2 regions of the Variovorax sp. genome follow, and region 1 is predicted to be linked to the other one. Evidence: riboswitches for the same ligand, from Rfam matches in the RefSeq annotation. Region 1 holds a riboswitch; the other holds the start of a gene.
The links. A riboswitch is a leader RNA that binds a small molecule or an ion and turns the genes downstream of it on or off. The one in region 1 is predicted to bind S-adenosylhomocysteine.
Positions count from the first base shown of each region.

Region 2: another riboswitch for S-adenosylhomocysteine. It lies ahead of metH (methionine synthase); the one in region 1 lies ahead of ahcY (adenosylhomocysteinase).

Region 1 is NZ_OZ257247.1:76,865-81,281, forward strand. Features, by position in the region: gene ACQY8B_RS00365 (hypothetical protein) at 130-2,256, opposite strand; S-adenosyl-L-homocysteine riboswitch at 2,449-2,518, shown strand; gene ahcY (adenosylhomocysteinase) at 2,586-4,025, shown strand; gene ACQY8B_RS00375 (TlyA family RNA methyltransferase) at 4,036-4,417, shown strand, end outside.
Region 2 is NZ_OZ257247.1:4,953,025-4,957,441, forward strand. Features, by position in the region: gene metH (methionine synthase) at 48-2,762, opposite strand; S-adenosyl-L-homocysteine riboswitch at 2,842-2,917, opposite strand; gene ACQY8B_RS23150 (esterase/lipase family protein) at 3,105-4,061, shown strand; gene ACQY8B_RS23155 (lipase secretion chaperone) at 4,078-4,417, shown strand, end outside.

The DNA of each region.
Region 1 (4,417 bases):
GGAGTGGGGGTCGGGGCAATGTACGCCGCGGCGCCGGAATCTGCTGGCGGCCGACTTAGGCCTGAATGAGCAAGGGCCGCATGCCGGTGTTGCGGCATGCGGCCCCGGGGCGCCTGACGCGCCGGTGCGTCAGTCGATCAGGCCGATTTCAAGCGCGCCGCCGGTGGCCGGGCTGCGCGCGCCGACCATCGCGAACAGCTTGCTGCTCTGGCTCGAGAAATGGAAGGTCGAGTTGGGGAACCCCACCGCCCGCATGTTGATCGGGCCGGCGACACCCATGGAGCCCAGCGTGGCGTTCAGCGTGCCCGCCGTGCCGTCGGGAAGCACACGGGTGCGCGCATAGCTCGATGCGTCGACGGCCGTGCTGCCCCAGCCGCCGTTGGCGGCGCCGCCGCGCGCGGTGACCGTGGGCCAGGCCGCGCGTTCGGGCAGGCCGATGCGGAACACCGACGTGGTGGGCGTCGAGGGCACGACACCGGCCGAGAGATAGACGTTCTCGTTGCCCACCCGCGCGATCGCGAAGCTGCCGTGGTCCAACGGGTTCGCCACGTTCACGATGTTCCAGGTGTCGACGGTGGCGCCCGGCGACACCGTATAGGTCAGCAGCGTTGCCGCGGGGCAGGTGTCGATGCGGTAGATCGTGCTGTTGTTGCACAGGTAGAGCGTGGTGCCGCCGCTCGCAACCTGGATCTGCGTGATCGACGAATCGCCGGTGGTCGCAGTCAGGTTGATGCCCAGCCGGTTGTAGACGCCGTCGAGCGCTGCCTGCGTCTTCACCAGCGCGCGCGATGCCACGAAGGGCCGCACGCCGTAGCTCGCCGGCGTGACCTGCGCAACCGCGAACGGGAACGATCCGACCACCGTGTCCGCGGCCAGCCGGAAGCGCGCCGTGTTCACCGGGCTCGTGATGCGGCTGCTGTCGAACACGAAGCTGCCGGCCTCGGCCGTGTCCTCGGCGAAGCTGCCCGAGGCGACGGTGCCGGCTTCGTCGGTCATCTCGTAGCGCTTGCTGTCGAGGTTCAGCGCCAGCGTCTGCCGCGTGCCGTTGGTGGCGTAGACCTTGTAGCGGCCGTTGCGCGCATCGGGCGCCGCGCCGGGGTCGATCAGGTTGAGCTGCAGGTAGCCCTGCGTGTTCGGGTTGCGCGCGCCGACGAGCACCGAGAGCAGGCCGTTCTGCATGGCGAAGTACTTGCTCGTGCCGCTGCCGTTGACGAGCCGGATGCCTTCGGGCTGCTGCGCAAACGTGCCGCCCACCGGCATCGTCAGGCTGCCGTAGGTGCCGTCCGTGCCGGTGGACGTGCGCACCGAGTTCGCGGTGTCGATCAGGTTGCTGCCCCAGCTGCCCGTGGTCGACGCGCCGACACCTCGAGTGGTGGGCCAGCCGGAGGACTCTGGCAGGCCGATGCGCATGAACTGCATGGCCGGCGCCAGGTTGACGCCCCCGGCGAGATAGACGTTCTGGCCACCGATTCGCGCCATGCGGAAGTTGGCGACGTCGCTGCTGTTGGTGACGTTGGTGCCGACCCACGTGTCGTCGGCGCCGGCCGCTACCGCATAGGTGCGCTTCGAGGCTGCCGGGCAGAGATCGATCTTGTAGATGATCGCGTCGTTGCACATCTCCAGCACCGTGCCGCTGCCCGAGAGGCGCATGGCCAGCAACGTCGAGTCCTGCGCGCCGCCGGGGCTGCGCGTCACGCTGAAGCGGTTGTAGGTGCCGTCCAGCAGCGCCGCGGTGTTGACGAAGTCGCGCGCCGCCACGAAAGGCTGCGCCGCGTAGGCCGCGTAGGCCGCGGGGCTCGAGTACGCCGTCTGGAACGGGAACGCGCCGACGACAACGTCCGCCGCCACGCGAAAGCGCGCCGTGTTGGCGGCCGTGGTGATGCGGCTGCTGGCGAAGACGTAGGTGCCCGGCTCGGTGAAGTCTTCGGCGAAGGTGCCGGCCTCGGCCGCGCCGAGGTTGTCCGTCATCGTGTAGCTGCCGGCGTCGAAGTCGAGCGCCAGCTGCTGCTGGGTGCCGTTGGATGCATAGACGCGGTAGGTGCCGCTGCGCGCGTCGGCGCCGGCCAGTGCGGCCTTGCTTGCCCGGGCCGCCGGCGCGGACTCGGGCGTTGCCGCCGGGGCCTGCGCCTGCTGCCCGGCATCCAGGCCCGCCAGCGGCAGGCCGCCGCCCGCGCCGCCACCACTGCTGCCTCCGCCCCCGCAGGCCGCCAGCAAGGCGGCCAGTCCACAACCCGCGAGATATCTCGTCATCCTCATGTTGAGCCCTCTTCTTTGTCTGATGGGCCCGGCAGCGAGCCGGCTGGATACTGAACCGAACCTGAGCAAATCGTAAAAAGCGGGGGCTTTAACGTTGAGGCTGGCAAATGTCAGCCGAAGACGGCAGAAGATGGTCGAAATTGGTGCAAATCCCCGAGGTTGGCGCGGCCGCTCGCCCCGTCTACAATGCCCCGTCCCGAGGAGCGTTGCAGCGCCGCCAGGCGTGAGGCTCGGATCCACATCGCAACCACGCTCACCCGCTGTTCTCGCGGTGAGTCCTTTTCCCCGAACGCAGTGGCATCTTTCAAACCAGTTTTGTTGGAGTTCTCATGAGCGCTGTTCTCAAGCCCACCCCCGTTTCGACCGCCGACCAGGCGATCGCCGACCTGTCCCTCGCTGCCTGGGGCCGCAAGGAAATCCGCATCGCGGAAACCGAAATGCCCGGCCTGATGGCCATCCGCGAAGAGTTCTCGAAGGCGCAGCCGCTGAAGGGCGCGCGCATCACGGGCTCGCTGCACATGACCATTCAAACGGCCGTGCTGATCGAGACGCTGCAGGCCCTGGGCGCCGAAGTGCGATGGGCCTCGTGCAACATCTTCTCGACGCAGGACCACGCCGCCGCCGCCATCGCCGAAAAGGGCACGCCGGTGTTCGCCATCAAGGGCGAGTCGCTGAAGGACTACTGGGACTACACCCACGCCATCTTCGACTTCGGCCCCAAGGGCTCGAAGGGCGAAGGCCCGAACATGATCCTGGACGACGGCGGCGACGCCACGCTGCTGATGCACCTGGGCCAGCGCGCCGAAAAAGACCAGAGCGTGCTGGCCAACCCGACCAGCGAAGAAGAACGCATCCTGTACGCCGCCATCAAGGCCAAGCTGGCGGTCGATTCGACCTGGTACACCCGCAAGTCCGCCGAAATCATCGGCGTGACCGAGGAAACGACCACCGGCGTGCACCGCCTGAACGAAATGTCGGCCAAGGGCACGCTGCTGTTCCGCGCCATCAACGTGAACGACTCGGTCACCAAGAGCAAGTTCGACAACCTGTACGGCTGCCGCGAGTCGCTGGTGGACGGCATCAAGCGCGCGACCGACGTGATGATCGCCGGCAAGGTCGCTTGCGTGGCCGGCTACGGCGACGTGGGCAAGGGCTCGGCACAGGCGCTGCGCGCGCTGTCGGCGCAAGTGTGGGTCACCGAGATCGACCCGATCAACGCCCTGCAGGCCGCGATGGAAGGCTACAAGGTCGTGACGATGGAATATGCAGCCGACAAGGCCGACATCTTCGTGACGACCACGGGCAACAAGGACGTGATCACGCACGACACCATGGTCAAGATGAAGGACCAGGCCATCGTCTGCAACATCGGCCACTTCGACAACGAGATCGACGTCGCCTCGATCGAGAAGTACGAGTGGGAAGAAATCAAGCCGCAGGTCGACCACATCACCTTCCCGGACGGCAAGAAGATCATCCTGCTGGCCAAGGGCCGCCTCGTGAACCTGGGCTGCGGCACGGGCCACCCGAGCTTCGTGATGTCGTCGTCGTTCGCGAACCAGACCATCGCCCAGATCGAGCTGTTCACCAAGCCCGACGCCTACGAGGCCGGCAAGGTCTACGTGCTGCCCAAGCACCTCGACGAGAAGGTCGCCCGCCTGCACCTGAAGAAGGTCGGCGCCATGCTCACCGAGCTGACCGACGCGCAGGCCGCCTACATCGGCGTGGACAAGAACGGTCCGTACAAGCCGGACACGTACCGCTACTGATCGACAGCGCATGCGCGCCGATCAATTGCTGGTGGAGCGCGGCCTGGCCGCGTCGCGTTCGCAGGCCGTGCGGCTCATCGCCGGCGGCATGCGCTGGCGCGACGCGGGCACGAGCGACGCGTGGCGCAACGTCGCCAAGAACAAGGACGAAGTGCCCGAGTCGGCCGAGCTCGAGCTGGTCGACGCGGCCGAGGCGCGCTATGTGTCGCGCGGCGGCCTCAAGCTCGAAGGCGCGCTGGCCGCGAGCGGTGTCGATCCGGCCGGCAAGCTGTGCCTCGACGTGGGCCAGTCGACCGGCGGCTTCACCGACTGCCTGCTGCAGCGCGGCGCCACGAAAGTGGTGGGCGTCGACGTCGGCCACGGGCAGCTGCATGCGAAGCTGCGCGAGGACG
Region 2 (4,417 bases), 990 kb from region 1:
TGAATAGCAACTCCCGGTGCCGGTCGGCTACGGACCGGCCGGCGGGTTCAAAGATTGGGTGCCAGCAGGCGCTCCAGGTCAGACTCGCTCTCCTTGCGCCGCGCGGCCTGATCCTGCAACTGGTCATGCCCGATCTTGCCGACGTTGAAGTAGGTGGAATCAGGGTGACTCAAGTAAAAACCACTCACGCTGGCGGCGGGCATCATAGCGAGGCTTTCCGTCAGGGTCATTCCAATGTCCGCGCAGCCCAGAAGGTCGAACATGGGCCGCTTCACGCTGTGGTCGGGGCAGGCCGGGTAGCCGGGCGCGGGGCGGATGCCGCGGTACTTCTCGGCAATCATGTCGTCGTTGCTCAGGCTCTCGTCGCTGGCGTAGCCCCAGAGGTCGGTGCGCGCGCGGTGGTGCAGCGACTCGGCGAAGGCCTCGGCCAACCGGTCGGCCAGGGCCTTGAGCATGATGGCGGAGTAGTCGTCGAGGTCGTCGATGAAGTACTTCTCTTTTTTCTCCACGCCCAGGCCGGCCGTCACGGCGAACACGCCCACGTAGTCCTTCAGGCCGCTCGCCTTGGGCGCGACGAAGTCGGCCAGGCAGCGGCTCGGGCGCATCACGCCGTCGATCACCTGCTTCTCGGTCTGCTGGCGCATGCCGTACCAGGTGAGCGCGACTTCGCTGCGCGTCTCGTCGGTATAGAGCTCGATGTCGTCGTCGTTCACCGTGTTGGCGGGCCAGAAGCCGACGATGCCGCTCGCGCTGAGCCAGCGGCCTTCGATCAGGCGCTTGAGCATGCGCTGGCCGTCGGCGTACACGCGCACGGCCTCGGTGCCGACGATCTCGTCCTTCAGGATGGCGGGGAACGGACCGGCCAGGTCCCAGGTCTGGAAGAACGGCCCCCAGTCGATGTACTTGGCAAGCTCGGTCAGGTCGAAGTTCCTGAACACGCGCCGGCCGATGAACTTGGGGCAAGGCGGCGTGTAGCTCGACCAGTCGATCGGCGTCTTGTTGGCGCGCACCTTGGCCAGCGGCCACAGCGGCACCTGCTTCTTGTTGGCGTGCTGGTGGCGCACCTTCTCGTAGTCGGCGTTGATCTCGTCGATGTACGCGGTCGCCTGGTCGCTCAGCAGCGACTGCGCCACGCTCACGCTGCGCGAGGCATCGGGCACGTAGACCACCGGGCCTTCGTAGTGCGGCGCGATCTTCACCGCCGTGTGCACGCGGCTGGTGGTGGCGCCGCCGATGAGCAGCGGAATCTTCTTGATGCGGAAGTGGTCGTCCTTCTGCATCTCGCCGGCCACGTACTGCATTTCTTCGAGGCTGGGCGTGATGAGGCCCGACAGGCCCACGATGTCAGCGCCCTCGACCTTCGCCTTGGCGAGAATTTCGTGGCACGGGACCATCACGCCCATGTTCACCACTTCGAAGTTGTTGCACTGGAGCACGACGGTGACGATGTTCTTGCCGATGTCGTGCACGTCGCCCTTCACGGTGGCGATGATGATCTTGCCCTTGGTGCGCACGTCGCGGCCCGCGGCCTCGTCCTGGCGCTTTTCTTCCTCGATGTAGGGAATGAGGTGGGCCACGGCCGACTTCATGACGCGCGCCGACTTCACCACCTGCGGCAGGAACATCTTGCCCTGGCCGAACAGGTCGCCCACGATGTTCATGCCGTCCATCAGCGGGCCTTCGATCACGTGCAGCGGGCGGCCGCCCTTGGCAAGGATCTGCTGGTAGGCCTCTTCGGTGTCTTCGACGATGAAGTCGGTGATGCCGTGCACCATCGCGTGCGACAGGCGCTGGTTGACGTGCACCGGGTTCTCGGGCGTGCCGCGCCATTCGAGCTTCTTGCTGTCGTCCTTGGCGCCGCTCCTGGCGGTCTCGGCCACCTCGACGAGGCGCTCGCCGGCGTCAGGGCGGCGGTTGAGCACCACGTCTTCCACGCGCTCGCGCAGGGTCGGCTCCAGGTCGTCGTACACGCCCACCATGCCGGCGTTGACGATGCCCATGTCCATGCCCGCCTTGATGGCGTGGTACAGGAACACGGTGTGGATCGCCTCGCGCACCGGGTCGTTGCCGCGGAAGCTGAAGCTCACGTTGCTTACGCCGCCCGACACCTTGGCGCCCGGCAGGTTCTCCTTGATCCAGCGCACGGCGTTGATGAAGTCGACCGCGTAGTTGTCGTGCTCCTCGATGCCGGTGGCAATGGCGAAGATGTTCGGGTCGAAGATGATGTCTTCCGGCGGGAAGCCCACCTCGTCGACCAGGATGCGGTAGGCCCGCTCGCAGATCTCGACCTTGCGTGCGTAGGTGTCGGCCTGGCCCTTCTCGTCGAAGGCCATGACCACGGCGGCGGCGCCGTAGCGCTTGACCAGCTTGGCCTCGTGCTTGAACTTGTCGACCCCCTCTTTCATGGAGATGGAGTTGACGATGCCCTTGCCCTGGATGCAGCGCAGGCCCGCCTCGATGACTTCCCACTTCGAGCTGTCGACCATCACCGGCACGCGTGCGATGTCGGGCTCGCTGGCAATGAGGTTCAGGAAGCGCACCATGGCGGCCTTGCTGTCGAGCATGGCCTCGTCCATGTTGATGTCGATCACCTGCGCGCCGTTTTCGACCTGCTGGCGCGCGACGGCCAATGCCTCTTCGAACTGGCCATTCAGGATCATCCGCGCGAAGGCCTTGGAGCCGGTGACGTTGGTGCGCTCGCCGATGTTGACGAACAGCGTGCCTTCGCCGATGGCGACCGGTTCGAGGCCGGACAGCTTCATGGGCGGGGGGGCCAGGGGGGCGGAATCGGGGGTAGCTGGAGCGGAAATCTGGGACATGGCCTCACCTGCGGAAGAGTCGAACAGGCGAGCGTCGTTGTCGCCCCAAGCCTGACGGCCGGCCGATGTGGCCCGCCGCTGCAACGCTCCTTGGGAAGGCGAGCATTTTAGGGCGATTCAATCCGCCACGGGGAAAACCCCAGTTTCCATTCCCGCCCGCATCCACAGAATGCGGCCACCGTTTTCGAACGAACGTTCGTTTTTTCAACCGACGCAAGGGAGTGCCGGATGGCCATGAAGTGGAATGTGGTTCTTTGCTGCGGGCTTGCCGCGGCGACGATGGCGATGACCCCCATGGCCCATGCGGCCGCCAGTGGCAGCTCGACGCTGGTGACCGCCCGGGCGACCTCCGACGAGGCGAAGACCAGATACCCCATCGTGCTGGTCCACGGCCTGCTGGGCTTCGACAACCTGCTGGGCGTCGACTACTTCTACGGCATTCCCGACAAGCTGGCCAGCGCCGGCGCGCGGGTGTATGTAGCGCAGGTCTCGGGCACCAACACCTCGGAGATCCGCGGCGAGCAGCTGCTGCAGGAGCTCAAGACCATCCGCGCGCTGGAAAAGAACCCGACGCTCAAGTTCAACCTGATCGGCCATTCCCAAGGCGCGCCCACGGTGCGCTACGTGGCGGCGGTGGCGCCCGACATGGTGGCGTCGGTCACCTCGGTGGGCGGCGCGAACGGCGGCTCCAAGGTGGCCGACCTGCTCGCCAGGCTGCCCGAGGGCGGCATCGCGCAAGGCGTGGTCGTCAAGGCCGTGGGGCTGCTGACGAACGTGATCGGCTTCCTCTCGGGCAAGGACCCGAGCCAGCTGCCGGAAGTGCCGCTGAACGCGCTGGCCTCGCTGACCACGGCCGGTGGCGCGGCCTTCGACGCCAAGTTCCCGCAGGGACGGCCCGCGCAGGGCTCGTCGTGCAACGTGAAGAGCGGCGCGGCGGTGGTGAACGGCGTGCGCTACTACTCGTGGGCGGGCGTGTCGACCGGCTTGAGCCTGTTCGACCTGAGCGACGCGCCGCTGTCGGCGCTGGGCACCCTCGCCTTCTTCGGCGAGGACAACGACGGCCTGCTCGCGACCTGCACCACGCGGCTCGGCACCCACCTGGGCGACTACCGCCAGAACCACCTCGACGAGGTCAACCAGGTGCTGGGCAACACCTACGGCAGCCAGTTCCCGTACTACGAGAAGAAGGTGCCGGAGATCTTCAAGGACCAGGCCGCGCGGCTGAAGAGCGCGGGCCTCTGAGGCGCCGGCCGTGGAAATGCGGTGGGTGCCCTGGGCGGCGGGCGGCGCGGTGCTGATCGCGGTCGGCGGCGGCTGGCTCGCGAGCCTCCCCGACGAAGACAGCCCCTTCGCCGCCGGGCGCGGGCCTGCCGTGGCGACCACCGCCACGGCAGGCCCCGACCAACGACCGGCGCAGCCGGCAGCGGCAGCCGTGGCACCCGACGCCCTGCTGAACAGCTCGCTCATCTCAGTCTTCGACCAGGTGCTGTCCGAGGCGCAGGCCGACAACAAGGCCGCGTTCATGGCCAAGGCCCCCGCCCTGCTCGCCAAGTACCTGCGCGAAGACTGGCGCGTGCGCGCGCTCGGGCTGCTCGAGC